3 regions of the Bacillus sp. JZ34 genome follow, and region 1 is predicted to be linked to each of the others. Evidence: riboswitches for the same ligand, from Rfam matches in the RefSeq annotation. Region 1 holds a riboswitch; each other region holds the start of a gene.

Evidence for each region. Region 1 has a riboswitch for S-adenosylmethionine ahead of M1D90_RS15670 (bifunctional homocysteine S-methyltransferase/methylenetetrahydrofolate reductase). Riboswitches for the same ligand answer to the same signal wherever they lie in the genome.
Region 2: another riboswitch for S-adenosylmethionine. It lies ahead of metK (methionine adenosyltransferase); the one in region 1 lies ahead of M1D90_RS15670 (bifunctional homocysteine S-methyltransferase/methylenetetrahydrofolate reductase).
Region 3: another riboswitch for S-adenosylmethionine. It lies ahead of M1D90_RS00915 (5-methyltetrahydropteroyltriglutamate--homocysteine S-methyltransferase); the one in region 1 lies ahead of M1D90_RS15670 (bifunctional homocysteine S-methyltransferase/methylenetetrahydrofolate reductase).

What each region holds. Positions count from the first base shown of each region.
Region 1 is NZ_CP096403.1:3,078,878-3,082,154, reverse strand. It holds gene metH (methionine synthase) at 1-58, opposite strand, end outside; gene M1D90_RS15670 (bifunctional homocysteine S-methyltransferase/methylenetetrahydrofolate reductase) at 51-1,880, opposite strand; SAM riboswitch class I at 1,959-2,070, opposite strand; gene M1D90_RS15665 (YajQ family cyclic di-GMP-binding protein) at 2,148-2,639, opposite strand; partial or broken gene M1D90_RS15660 (CvfB family protein) at 2,780-3,277, shown strand, end outside.
Region 2 is NZ_CP096403.1:1,092,040-1,095,316, forward strand. It holds gene pckA (phosphoenolpyruvate carboxykinase (ATP)) at 1-1,108, opposite strand, end outside; SAM riboswitch class I at 1,303-1,440, shown strand; gene metK (methionine adenosyltransferase) at 1,772-2,974, shown strand; gene asnB (asparagine synthase (glutamine-hydrolyzing)) at 3,119-3,277, shown strand, end outside.
Region 3 is NZ_CP096403.1:194,138-197,414, reverse strand. It holds gene M1D90_RS00930 (LacI family DNA-binding transcriptional regulator) at 1-131, shown strand, start outside; gene M1D90_RS00925 (chorismate--pyruvate lyase family protein) at 328-858, shown strand; gene M1D90_RS00920 (DUF3298 and DUF4163 domain-containing protein) at 957-1,640, opposite strand; SAM riboswitch class I at 1,959-2,068, shown strand; gene M1D90_RS00915 (5-methyltetrahydropteroyltriglutamate--homocysteine S-methyltransferase) at 2,142-3,272, shown strand.

The DNA.
Region 1 (3,277 bases):
CCATCGCACCGTCAAGGACGAGGATTTTTTTCTTCAGCTGGTCATTGATGTTAGACATTTGTTTTCTCCTTTTCTTTCTGGTGGATATATGCCGTCAGTTCGGCGGTTAAATCAGACCGCAAAAACGGTGTGATCAGATAAATGCCGTTGAACAGGTCGCACGCCGCATCAAGCAGGGAGCGGGCGATCGCGAGCCCTTCCTCGGCCTGTTTTTGTTTGTCATTTCCCGCCAGCGCCATCTTTTCGCGGATTGAATCGGACAGTTTGATGCCGGGGATTTCGTTGTGGATGAATTCCGCGTTGCGGCTGCTGGTCAGCGGCATGACGCCGATATAGATCGGTGTTTCAAGATGCTTTGTTTCTTCGTGGATTTTGATGAGCTGCTCCTCTGAATAGACAGGCTGGGAAATGAAATAGTCTGCGCCGCAGGCGATTTTTTTCTCAAGCCGTTTCACCGCTTTGTCAATGTGTCTGACATTCGGATTGAAGGCGGCCGCCACTGAGAAATTTGTTTTCTTGCCGAGCGGTTTACCTGAATATGACAAGCCTTCGTTAAACTGTTTGATCAGGCTGATCAAATCGAACGATGTCAGGTCATAGACGGAAGTCGCTCCCGGAAAGTCGCCGATTTTCGACGGATCGCCGGTAATCGCCAGCACGTCTGACAGCCCCAGTGTATCGAGCCCCATTAGATGGGACTGCAGGCCGATCAGGTTGCGGTCTCTGCATGTAATATGGATCAGCGACCTCATATCGAGGCGCTGTTTTAAGAGCGCGCCGCAGGCGACATTGCTGATCCTCGGTGTGGCAAGCGAGTTGTCCGCCAATGTCAGTGCATCGATTCCGGCTGATTGAAGCTCTTTAGCGGCGTGCAAAAATTTCTCAAAGTTTAATTGTTTTGGAGGATCGAGTTCGACGATAATGGACCGTTTTTGCTTGGCCAGATCGTCGAGAACGGGCTCTGTCCTTTCGTTTTGAACAGCAAGCGCCGCTTTCTTTCTGATTTTCACGTGCTTTTCGGTGACTGGAGGAAGCCCTTTGACCGCCTCAGCCATCGCCCTGATGTGGTTCGGCGTGGTTCCGCAGCAGCCGCCGATGATCCGTGCGCCTTGATTGCGGAATTCCTCCGCGCTTTCCCTGAAATATTCATCATCTGTCTCATAAACAAGCCTGCCTTCGACAAGGGACGGGAGGCTGCTGTTCGGATAGACGGAAAGATAGGCGTCTTCTAAAAGCGGGACTTCTTCAAGCGCTCTGATCATATGATAAGGGCCGAGGCGGCAGTTGATGCCAACGACGTCTGCGCCGAGGGATGCCAGCTGCTTCAGGCCGTCCGCAAGCGGGGTTCCGTCCTGAAGAACGCCCTCTTCGTGCATTGAGACATTCAAAATGATTGGCAGCTCTGTTTCCTTTCTGGCAATCTTTAAAACTTCGCGCGCTTCTTCTAAATCATAATAGGTTTCGAGCAGAAGTCCGTCCAGCTGCTCATTTAACAGAAGATAGAGCTGTTCGCGGAAGCTTCTTTTAATGTCCTCGAGAGAATACGAGTTTTTGTTGAACGTCCGGATTCCGCCGAGCGTACCGAGAACATAAGCAGAACCGGCGGCGGAGCGGGCGAGACGGACCGCTTTTTCGTTGATTTGTTTTGTTTCGTCTTCGAGCCCGTATCTGGACAGCTTGATGAAGTTTGCGCCGTACGTGTTCGTTTGAATGATATCGGCGCCGGCCTGTACATATGCTTCGTGGACGCGTCTCACTTCTTCGGGCTTGGAGATGTTCAGTTCCTCAAAACACCTGTCGATCCCGTAGGAATACAGAAGTGTGCCCATTGCGCCGTCCGCGATTAACGTTTTGCTTTTTATATCCTCCAAAAAACCCATCGTTTTCCCCCTTAAGCATTTTTGATAAACAAAAAAGTCTTCTGTGAAGCAGAAGACTTTTCATCGACATTGTCCGTCTTCTTATCTTCCAAGCAGACTGCTTGCTGGATTTAGCACCTTGGTCATGAATATTCATTCACCGGTTGCTGAGGCTTCATCGGGCCAGTCCCTCTGCCTCTCTTGATAAGAACAGCTATTTAGTTTCTATTGATTACTTTTACTCAATTTACCGAAAATCGGGAGAATAATCAACAGTAAATTAAGAATTTATCGAAAATTTATAAATTGGACATCAATCGGCAGGTCGGCTTCCCTCACCATCGCGATGATTTGCTGAAGGTCGTCTTTATTTTTTCCGGTTACGCGGACTTGATCATCCTGCACTTGCGATTTAACTTTCAGACCCGATTTTTTTATCAGGTTATTGATTTTTTTCGCGTTTTCTTTGTCGATGCCCTGAACTAGTTTTCCGCGCTGTCTGACCGTGCCGCCTGAAGCGTTCTCAAGCTTTGAGTATTCGATGTTTTTCGTCGGGACGTTCCGCTTGATCAGTTTGCCGACAAGCACGTCTTTCAGCTGGTTCATTTTAAATTCGTCGTCCGATACGAGAACGAGCTCGTCTCCTTCGAGTGTGATGCTGCTTTTTGACCCTTTGAAATCATAGCGTGTGCCGATTTCCTTGAGAGCGGTCTGAATTGCGTTTTGAACTTCAGGCAGTTCAACCTTTGAGACGATATCAAATGAGCTTTCTTTCGCCATGTGAAAACCTCCATCCATTTTACTTATGAGTCAATTATAGTAGAATAAGGTGAAACTTCCAATATCGAGCGGTTTGCCTGGCCGCGATCCGGCAATAATTTTAACATTGGAGGAATAATAAGAAAAAGAAAAACAGGCGGATAAGAAAGGAAGAAACAGTATGAAACCAGGACAGCAGCTAACATTGAAAATAGATCATAAAGCCGATTACGGTTACTTTTTGACGGACGGCGAAACGGCGGTCCTTCTGCATCAGAGCGAGATCACGGAGGATATTGAAGACAGAGAAGAGGTCGATGTCTTTTTATATGTCGATCATGAAGATCGCTTGGCGGCTACGATGAGAAAGCCGATGATCAGCGCTGAACAGTACGGCTGGGTGGAAGTCGTTGATGCCGTCAGCGGCATGGGGGTTTTCGTCGATGTCGGGCTCTCGAAGGACGCCCTCGTTGCGACAGAGCATCTCCCGCCGTATGAATCAGTATGGCCGCAAAAAGGGGACAGGCTGTACTGTATGCTGAAAATCACGGGGCACGGAAGGATGTTTGCCAAACCGGCGCCGGAGGATAAGATCAGCGAGCTGTTTAGTGAAGCTTCACCCGGTCTGATGAATAAAGAGCTCACCGGAACGATCTACC
Region 2 (3,277 bases), 2.0 Mb from region 1:
TCAGGAAATGATACATGGCTTGTTCTTTCGTTAACTTGCTGATCGGAGGAAGCACGCCGAAAGCATCTGCCGTCAGAAATACAATGGTCTGCGGGTGTGCTGCGATGCTCGGCTTGACGATGTTGTCAATCGCATCAATCGGGTAAGCCGCTCTCGTGTTTTCCGTATAGAATGCGTCGGAATAGTCCGGCTCCCCGGTTTTGCCGTCAACCACGACATTTTCAAGAACGGAACCGAAGCGGATCGCATTGTAAATCTGCGGTTCTTTTTCTTTGCTTAAGTTAATGCACTTGGCGTAGCAGCCTCCTTCAATGTTGAAAACGCCTGTGCTGGACCAGCCGTGTTCGTCGTCACCGATCAGCTTCCGTTTCGGATCGGCGGAAAGCGTCGTTTTGCCTGTGCCTGACAATCCGAAGAAGAGAGCTGTTCCGCCTTCCTCGCCAATGTTTGCCGAACAGTGCATCGGTAAAATGTTTTGTTCAGGAAGAAGATAATTCATAATAGAAAAAATCGATTTTTTCATCTCGCCGGCATATTCGGTGCCTCCGATTAAAATCGTACGCTTTTCAAACGACACGATGATAAATGTTTCAGATCTGGTCCCGTCAATGAGCGGATCGGCTTTGAAATGCGGAGCGGAAAGAATCGTAAACGGCTGTTCTTCAGGTTTTTTATCATGTTCTTCAGGTCTGATGAACAACTGTCTTGCAAACAGGTTGTGCCAGGCGAACTCGTTGACAACTGTAATCGGAAGCCGGTATTTTTCGTCTGCTCCTGCAAACCCTTCAAATACATACAATTCATCGCGTTCCTTTAAATAGCTGAGCACTTTTGTGTACAGCCGGTCAAAGGCGGCTTCTGAAATCGGCTGGTTTACTGCGCCCCAATCGATTTTGTCCTTTGTGCTCGCTTCTTCCACAATGAATTTGTCTTTTGGCGAGCGGCCGGTGTATGTACCGGTTGTAGCCCGCACGGCTCCGGAAGATGTTAAGACTCCTTCTTTGCGTTCAAGGACTTTTTCAACCAAAAGGGGAACGGATAAGTTCAGCTGAACGTTTTCGCCCATTAATAACGTTTGTAAGTCAGTTGTTAAATCTACAGAATTCATAAAAAACCTTCCTTTGCGTGTTTTTTAATGTGTATAACATTAATGTAGAATTAGTATAACACATTTACTCTTATAGTCTATACCGTTTCTTCATTTTTCGTTCGGGTTTTTTCTCGAAAGACAAGTTTAAATTTATTGCGGCCGATATTGACATAACAAGCCATTTTAAGATAAGATATTTCATTGAGCGGATACTCTTATCCCGAGCTGGTGGAGGGACAGGCCCAATGAAACCCAGCAACCGGTTTCTCTTATTAATGGAAAAAAACAGTTTCTGAGACAACTACGGTGCTAACCTGATGCAAGGTGTTCAATACCTTGAGCGATAAGAGTGAAAGGCACGCAATACCAGACCCTTTCCTCAGCGAATAGGAAAAGGTTTTTTTATTGCATAAATCGAGATCCAAAAATTGCTAAAAAAACTGCCTTCAGGAGGAAGGTACTGGGCGTTTTTCACAGGACGTGAAAGGTCTAGCCGGGCAGCCAGTCAGGAAAAATTCTATTAAGAGGAATTTTGACTTAGAATCTCGTCAAGAATAGCATATGGAAATTGTTTCAAAACGAGAGCGTATGAAGCCCGAGTATCGTCATATAATCAAGAGGGACGAGATCCGTATCATACTTAAGATCACGGCTGATCTTCATATACAGGAGGAAACATAAATGAGCAAAAACCGTCGGTTATTTACATCAGAGTCAGTTACGGAGGGACATCCGGACAAAATTTGCGACCAGATTTCGGATAGTATATTAGACGAAATTTTAAAGAAAGATCCGAATGCCCGCGTTGCCTGTGAAACATCTGTGACAACCGGATTGGTGCTGGTAAGCGGTGAAATCACGACGTCCACTTACGTCGATATTCCGAAAACAGTCCGCGAAACGATTAAAGAAATTGGCTACACACGTGCAAAATACGGTTTTGATGCCGAAACTTGCGCGGTCTTAACGTCTATAGATGAACAGTCGCCAGATATTGCAATGGGAGTCGACCAGGCGCTTGAAGCGCGTGAAGGAGCAATGAGCGACGCTGAAATTGAAGCGATCGGAGCCGGAGACCAAGGTTTAATGTTCGGTTTTGCCTGCAACGAAACAAAGGAACTTATGCCTCTGCCGATTTCGCTTGCTCATAAATTGTCTCGCCGTTTGACAGAAGTCCGCAAAGAGGAAATTCTGCCGTATCTTCGTCCGGACGGAAAGACACAGGTAACTGTTGAGTATGATGAGAACAACAAGCCGATTCGCATCGATACAATTGTCATTTCGACTCAGCATCACCCTGAGATTTCGCTTGAACAAATTCAGCGCAATCTGAAAGAGCATGTCATCAACCCGGTAGTGCCAAAAGAGCTGATCGATGAAAACACGAAGTACTTCATTAATCCTACGGGCCGTTTTGTTATCGGAGGACCGCAGGGGGATGCCGGTTTAACAGGACGCAAAATCATCGTTGACACCTATGGCGGATATGCCCGTCACGGCGGCGGAGCGTTTTCCGGTAAGGATGCGACAAAGGTTGATAGATCTGCAGCTTATGCTGCGAGATATGTAGCGAAAAATATCGTCGCCGCAGGCCTTGCTGATTCCTGTGAAGTGCAGCTTGCCTACGCGATCGGTGTCGCACAGCCGGTATCCATTTCAATCGATACATTCGGTACAGGCAAAGCCAGTGAAGAAACATTGATCGAAGTGGTTCGCAAAAACTTTGATCTAAGACCTGCCGGCATTATTAAAATGCTCGATCTTCGCCGTCCGATTTACAAACAAACGGCAGCTTACGGACATTTCGGCCGCCTCGACCTCGATCTGCCTTGGGAGCGCACAGACAAAGCAGATCAGCTGAAGAAAGATGCATTAGGAGAATAACAACTGCATAGCCGCTTTCATAAGCGGCTTTGTTTTTCGATGGCAAAAAGCGGGCGGATGTGAAACGTTTTTCTTTAAACACTTGTCTAATCAAGAAGCAGACTTTGATTTCTGCACGAAATTTAAAAAATCGGAGGCAATACTATGTGTGGATTTGTAGGGGTATTCAATCATCGCCCATCATCCGAGACAGCAGCCCAGGAAGAACTGATTAAACAAATGAATGAAATGATTGTACACCGCGGTCCGGACGATGATGGGTACTATCATGATGAGCATGTAGGCTTCGGATTTAGAAGGCTC
Region 3 (3,277 bases), 1.5 Mb from region 1:
TCCAGCAGCCGATTGAACTCATTTCCAAGACGGCCATCGAGATTTTGTCCAAAGCCATCGAAGGCGAATTCGATGATTTACCGCTGGAAACCTATTTGCCCGTACAGCTTTTAGAAGGAGAGACGACTTAAATGAATCGCACAAAAAAAGGAGACATTGACGTCTCCTTTTTCCATACATATCCTGATCTATCCAATTGTTAAAAATATAAAATTTACATTACTAACCTAAAATTTAACTTATTTTTCTAGACAAACGCATCTCCACATGATAAATTTAAAGACAAGTTTTCAAAAAATTCTAATTTTGGTACGGGGGTGCCTTTCATTGAGCGTAAGCCACTTTTTTCCTGAAACTCTAGTTGCTATTGTAAAAGACATGTTAACCAAAACCGATGGTTCAACAACCAAAGCGATTGAAACGCTGATCGGTGGCAAAGCCGAAATCGAAGTTTTTCAGCAAAATAATATTGATTATGACAAGCTGTCACCTGAAGAAGCGAGGCTGTTTCAACGCGATGATGACATCTTGTTTAGAACTTCCTCTTTGAAAACAGGCGATGATTATTTATCTTATAATTATGTCTATGTTAAAACAAACTTACTGCCGCCCGCCATCAAACAAGATTTGCAGGCAGAAAGGCTTCCCATCGGGAAAATCATTGCAGAACTGGAGTCAAGGCGTGAAATTTTCAGTACGGGCGACTGCCTGGGAAAACATTTCACACAACATGTACCTGTTTCAGCAGACCGGACATATGCTTTTAAAAAATATCAGATTATCAGCGGCCGGCAGTGCATGTTCTATGTCTGCGAGCTATTCGATTTAGAAAAAATCTGCGAACGGACTGCGGGCTGAATCATGCCCGTCAGCTGCCACTTCATGAAAAGGCTTCCATAACCTCCCCATTCCTTCTTCCCTCAAAACAAAAACCCCTGCGAAACAGGGGCTGTTATTTATTGATACACCGTTTTCGGCACGGCAACGACCGGATTTCCGGCAGCATAAGGAGCGACATCGTATTGCTGGAAGACGATCGCAATGCCGTCTTTTGTGTAATAAAAAGCCGTGTTTTTACCAAGGACGATGTCTTTCTTCTTCACATCCGGGAAGAAAATGTCGCTGTGTTTTTGAATATAGTCGTAAATGTATGTTTTTGTCTTATCCATTTTCGATTTTGTATTTAAGATATCTGATAAATACACCCGCTTTTTAGAGGCAAGGTCATAGTTGAAAGAGCGGACTGCCGTATTTCCGTGCGCTCCGCCGGAGTAGACGTAATTACTTGTCAGAATGCTCAGCTTTTGGCCGGTCCAGTATTTCACTTCAAAGGACGTTTGATAATCTGTTTGGTATCCGTGCTGTTGGCCGTCTTTCTTGTTTTTTACATAATCTTTGTAGGACTGCTCAATATAACGTTTAAAATCTTTGTTGATCCTATTTTGGAGAGATTTGCTGCTTACATTTGCAACCTGCGGGTATTTCAAAGCCTTAATGTTTTTGTAAGTATGGCTCGTGACCGTCGGCTTTTTTTCATTTGCCGCGTGTGCAGAAGGAAGTGCGGCCGCACCGTACAGCGCAAAAAACAATACCCCTGTTATCAGCATACCTAACGCTTTAAACACTGTTTTTTTGTTCATAAGAACCCTCCTTAATCTGTCATTGTTTATCATACCCATTTTGAAATCAGGTACACATGATAGACCGGTAAACTCGCGAGAAAGTTTCTATTTTCGGAGATAAAAATTGAAAAATATTCTAATTCACCCTGTTCGTTCAGCACCTTGTTGACCATTTGAAAGACTGTCTTGACAAAAAATTCTTACGCTGATTCGATACGCCCTCCGGTTTAACCGCAGAAGAAGAAAATGAAAAACCAAATAGTTTTTTTAAACCCATTGACATTTTTATAAAAAGTATTAATATTAAAATTATTAAAAAATTGCATAAAAAGGTTTTCCTTATCAAGAGTGGTGGAGGGACTGGCCCTGTGAAACCCGGCAACCGCTGTCTATGACAGAATGGTGCTAAATCCTTAAGAGCATGTTCGTGCTCTTGAAGATAAGGAGGAGATTGAATATATCAAGCTCTTCCTTATCGGGAAGAGCTTTTTTATGTCTATAAAGAAAGAGGGATGAAGCATGACACAATCAACCGATGTACTGAAGCAAACGCCTGGGAAAAAAATCGGACCGTACAGAGCTGATCAGGTGGGGAGTCTTTTAAGGTCTGCGCCCGTAAAAAAAGCGCGTATTCAAAAAGCGAACGGTGAAATTAGCGCTGAACAACTGCGCGAAGTCGAAAACGAAGAGATCAAGCGCATTGTCGAAAAGCAAAAAGAAATTGGCCTTAAAGCCGTTACTGACGGGGAATTCCGCAGGTCATGGTGGCATTTCGATTTTCTTGAAGGGCTTGACGGCGTAGAAGGATATACAGCGGACAAGGGCATTCAATTTCATAATGTTGAAACGAAGCCGCGCGGAATCAAAGTAACAAGCAAAGTCGATTTTACAAACCATCCGATGCTGGAAGATTATAAATTTCTTCATGATATTGCGGGCACACATACGCCGAAAATGACGATTCCGAGCCCGAATATGCTGTTTTTCAGAGGAAAACTTGGAGAAAGCCCGTACGAGGATCTGGATGAGTTCCATCACGATGTCGCGCAGGCTTACAAAAAAGCGATCCGCGCATTTTACGATGCCGGCTGCCGCTATTTGCAACTGGATGACACGGCCTGGTCGGTATTTTTCTCAGACAAAGGACATGAGCAGATCAAAGCCTTCGGCCGCCAGCCTGATGAACTGCGCCAGTCCTTCGCCAACACGATTAATGAAGCAGTTGAAGGACGCCCGGACGATTTGACGGTCACCATGCACATCTGCCGCGGCAACTTCCAGTCAACATGGGTGGCGGAAGGCGGCTACGATGCGGCTGCAGAAACGATTTTCGACGGACTCAATTTAGACGGACTTTTCCTTGAATTTGATGACGAGCGCTCCGGCGGCTTCGAACCGCTTCGCTATGTCAAACGGAAAGACTTGCAGATCGTCCTCGGCCTGATCACATCAAAATTCGGAGAGCTTGAAAACCCGGATGATATTAAGCGGCGCATCGACGAAGCAGCTCGCTTCGTCGACCTGAACCAATTGTGCCTAAGCCCGCAGTGCGGCTTTGCCTCCACAGAAGAAGGCAATCTCCTGACAGAAGAGCAGCAATGGGAAAAACTGCGTCATGTCGTCGAGATCGCAGAAGACGTATGGAAATAACACCT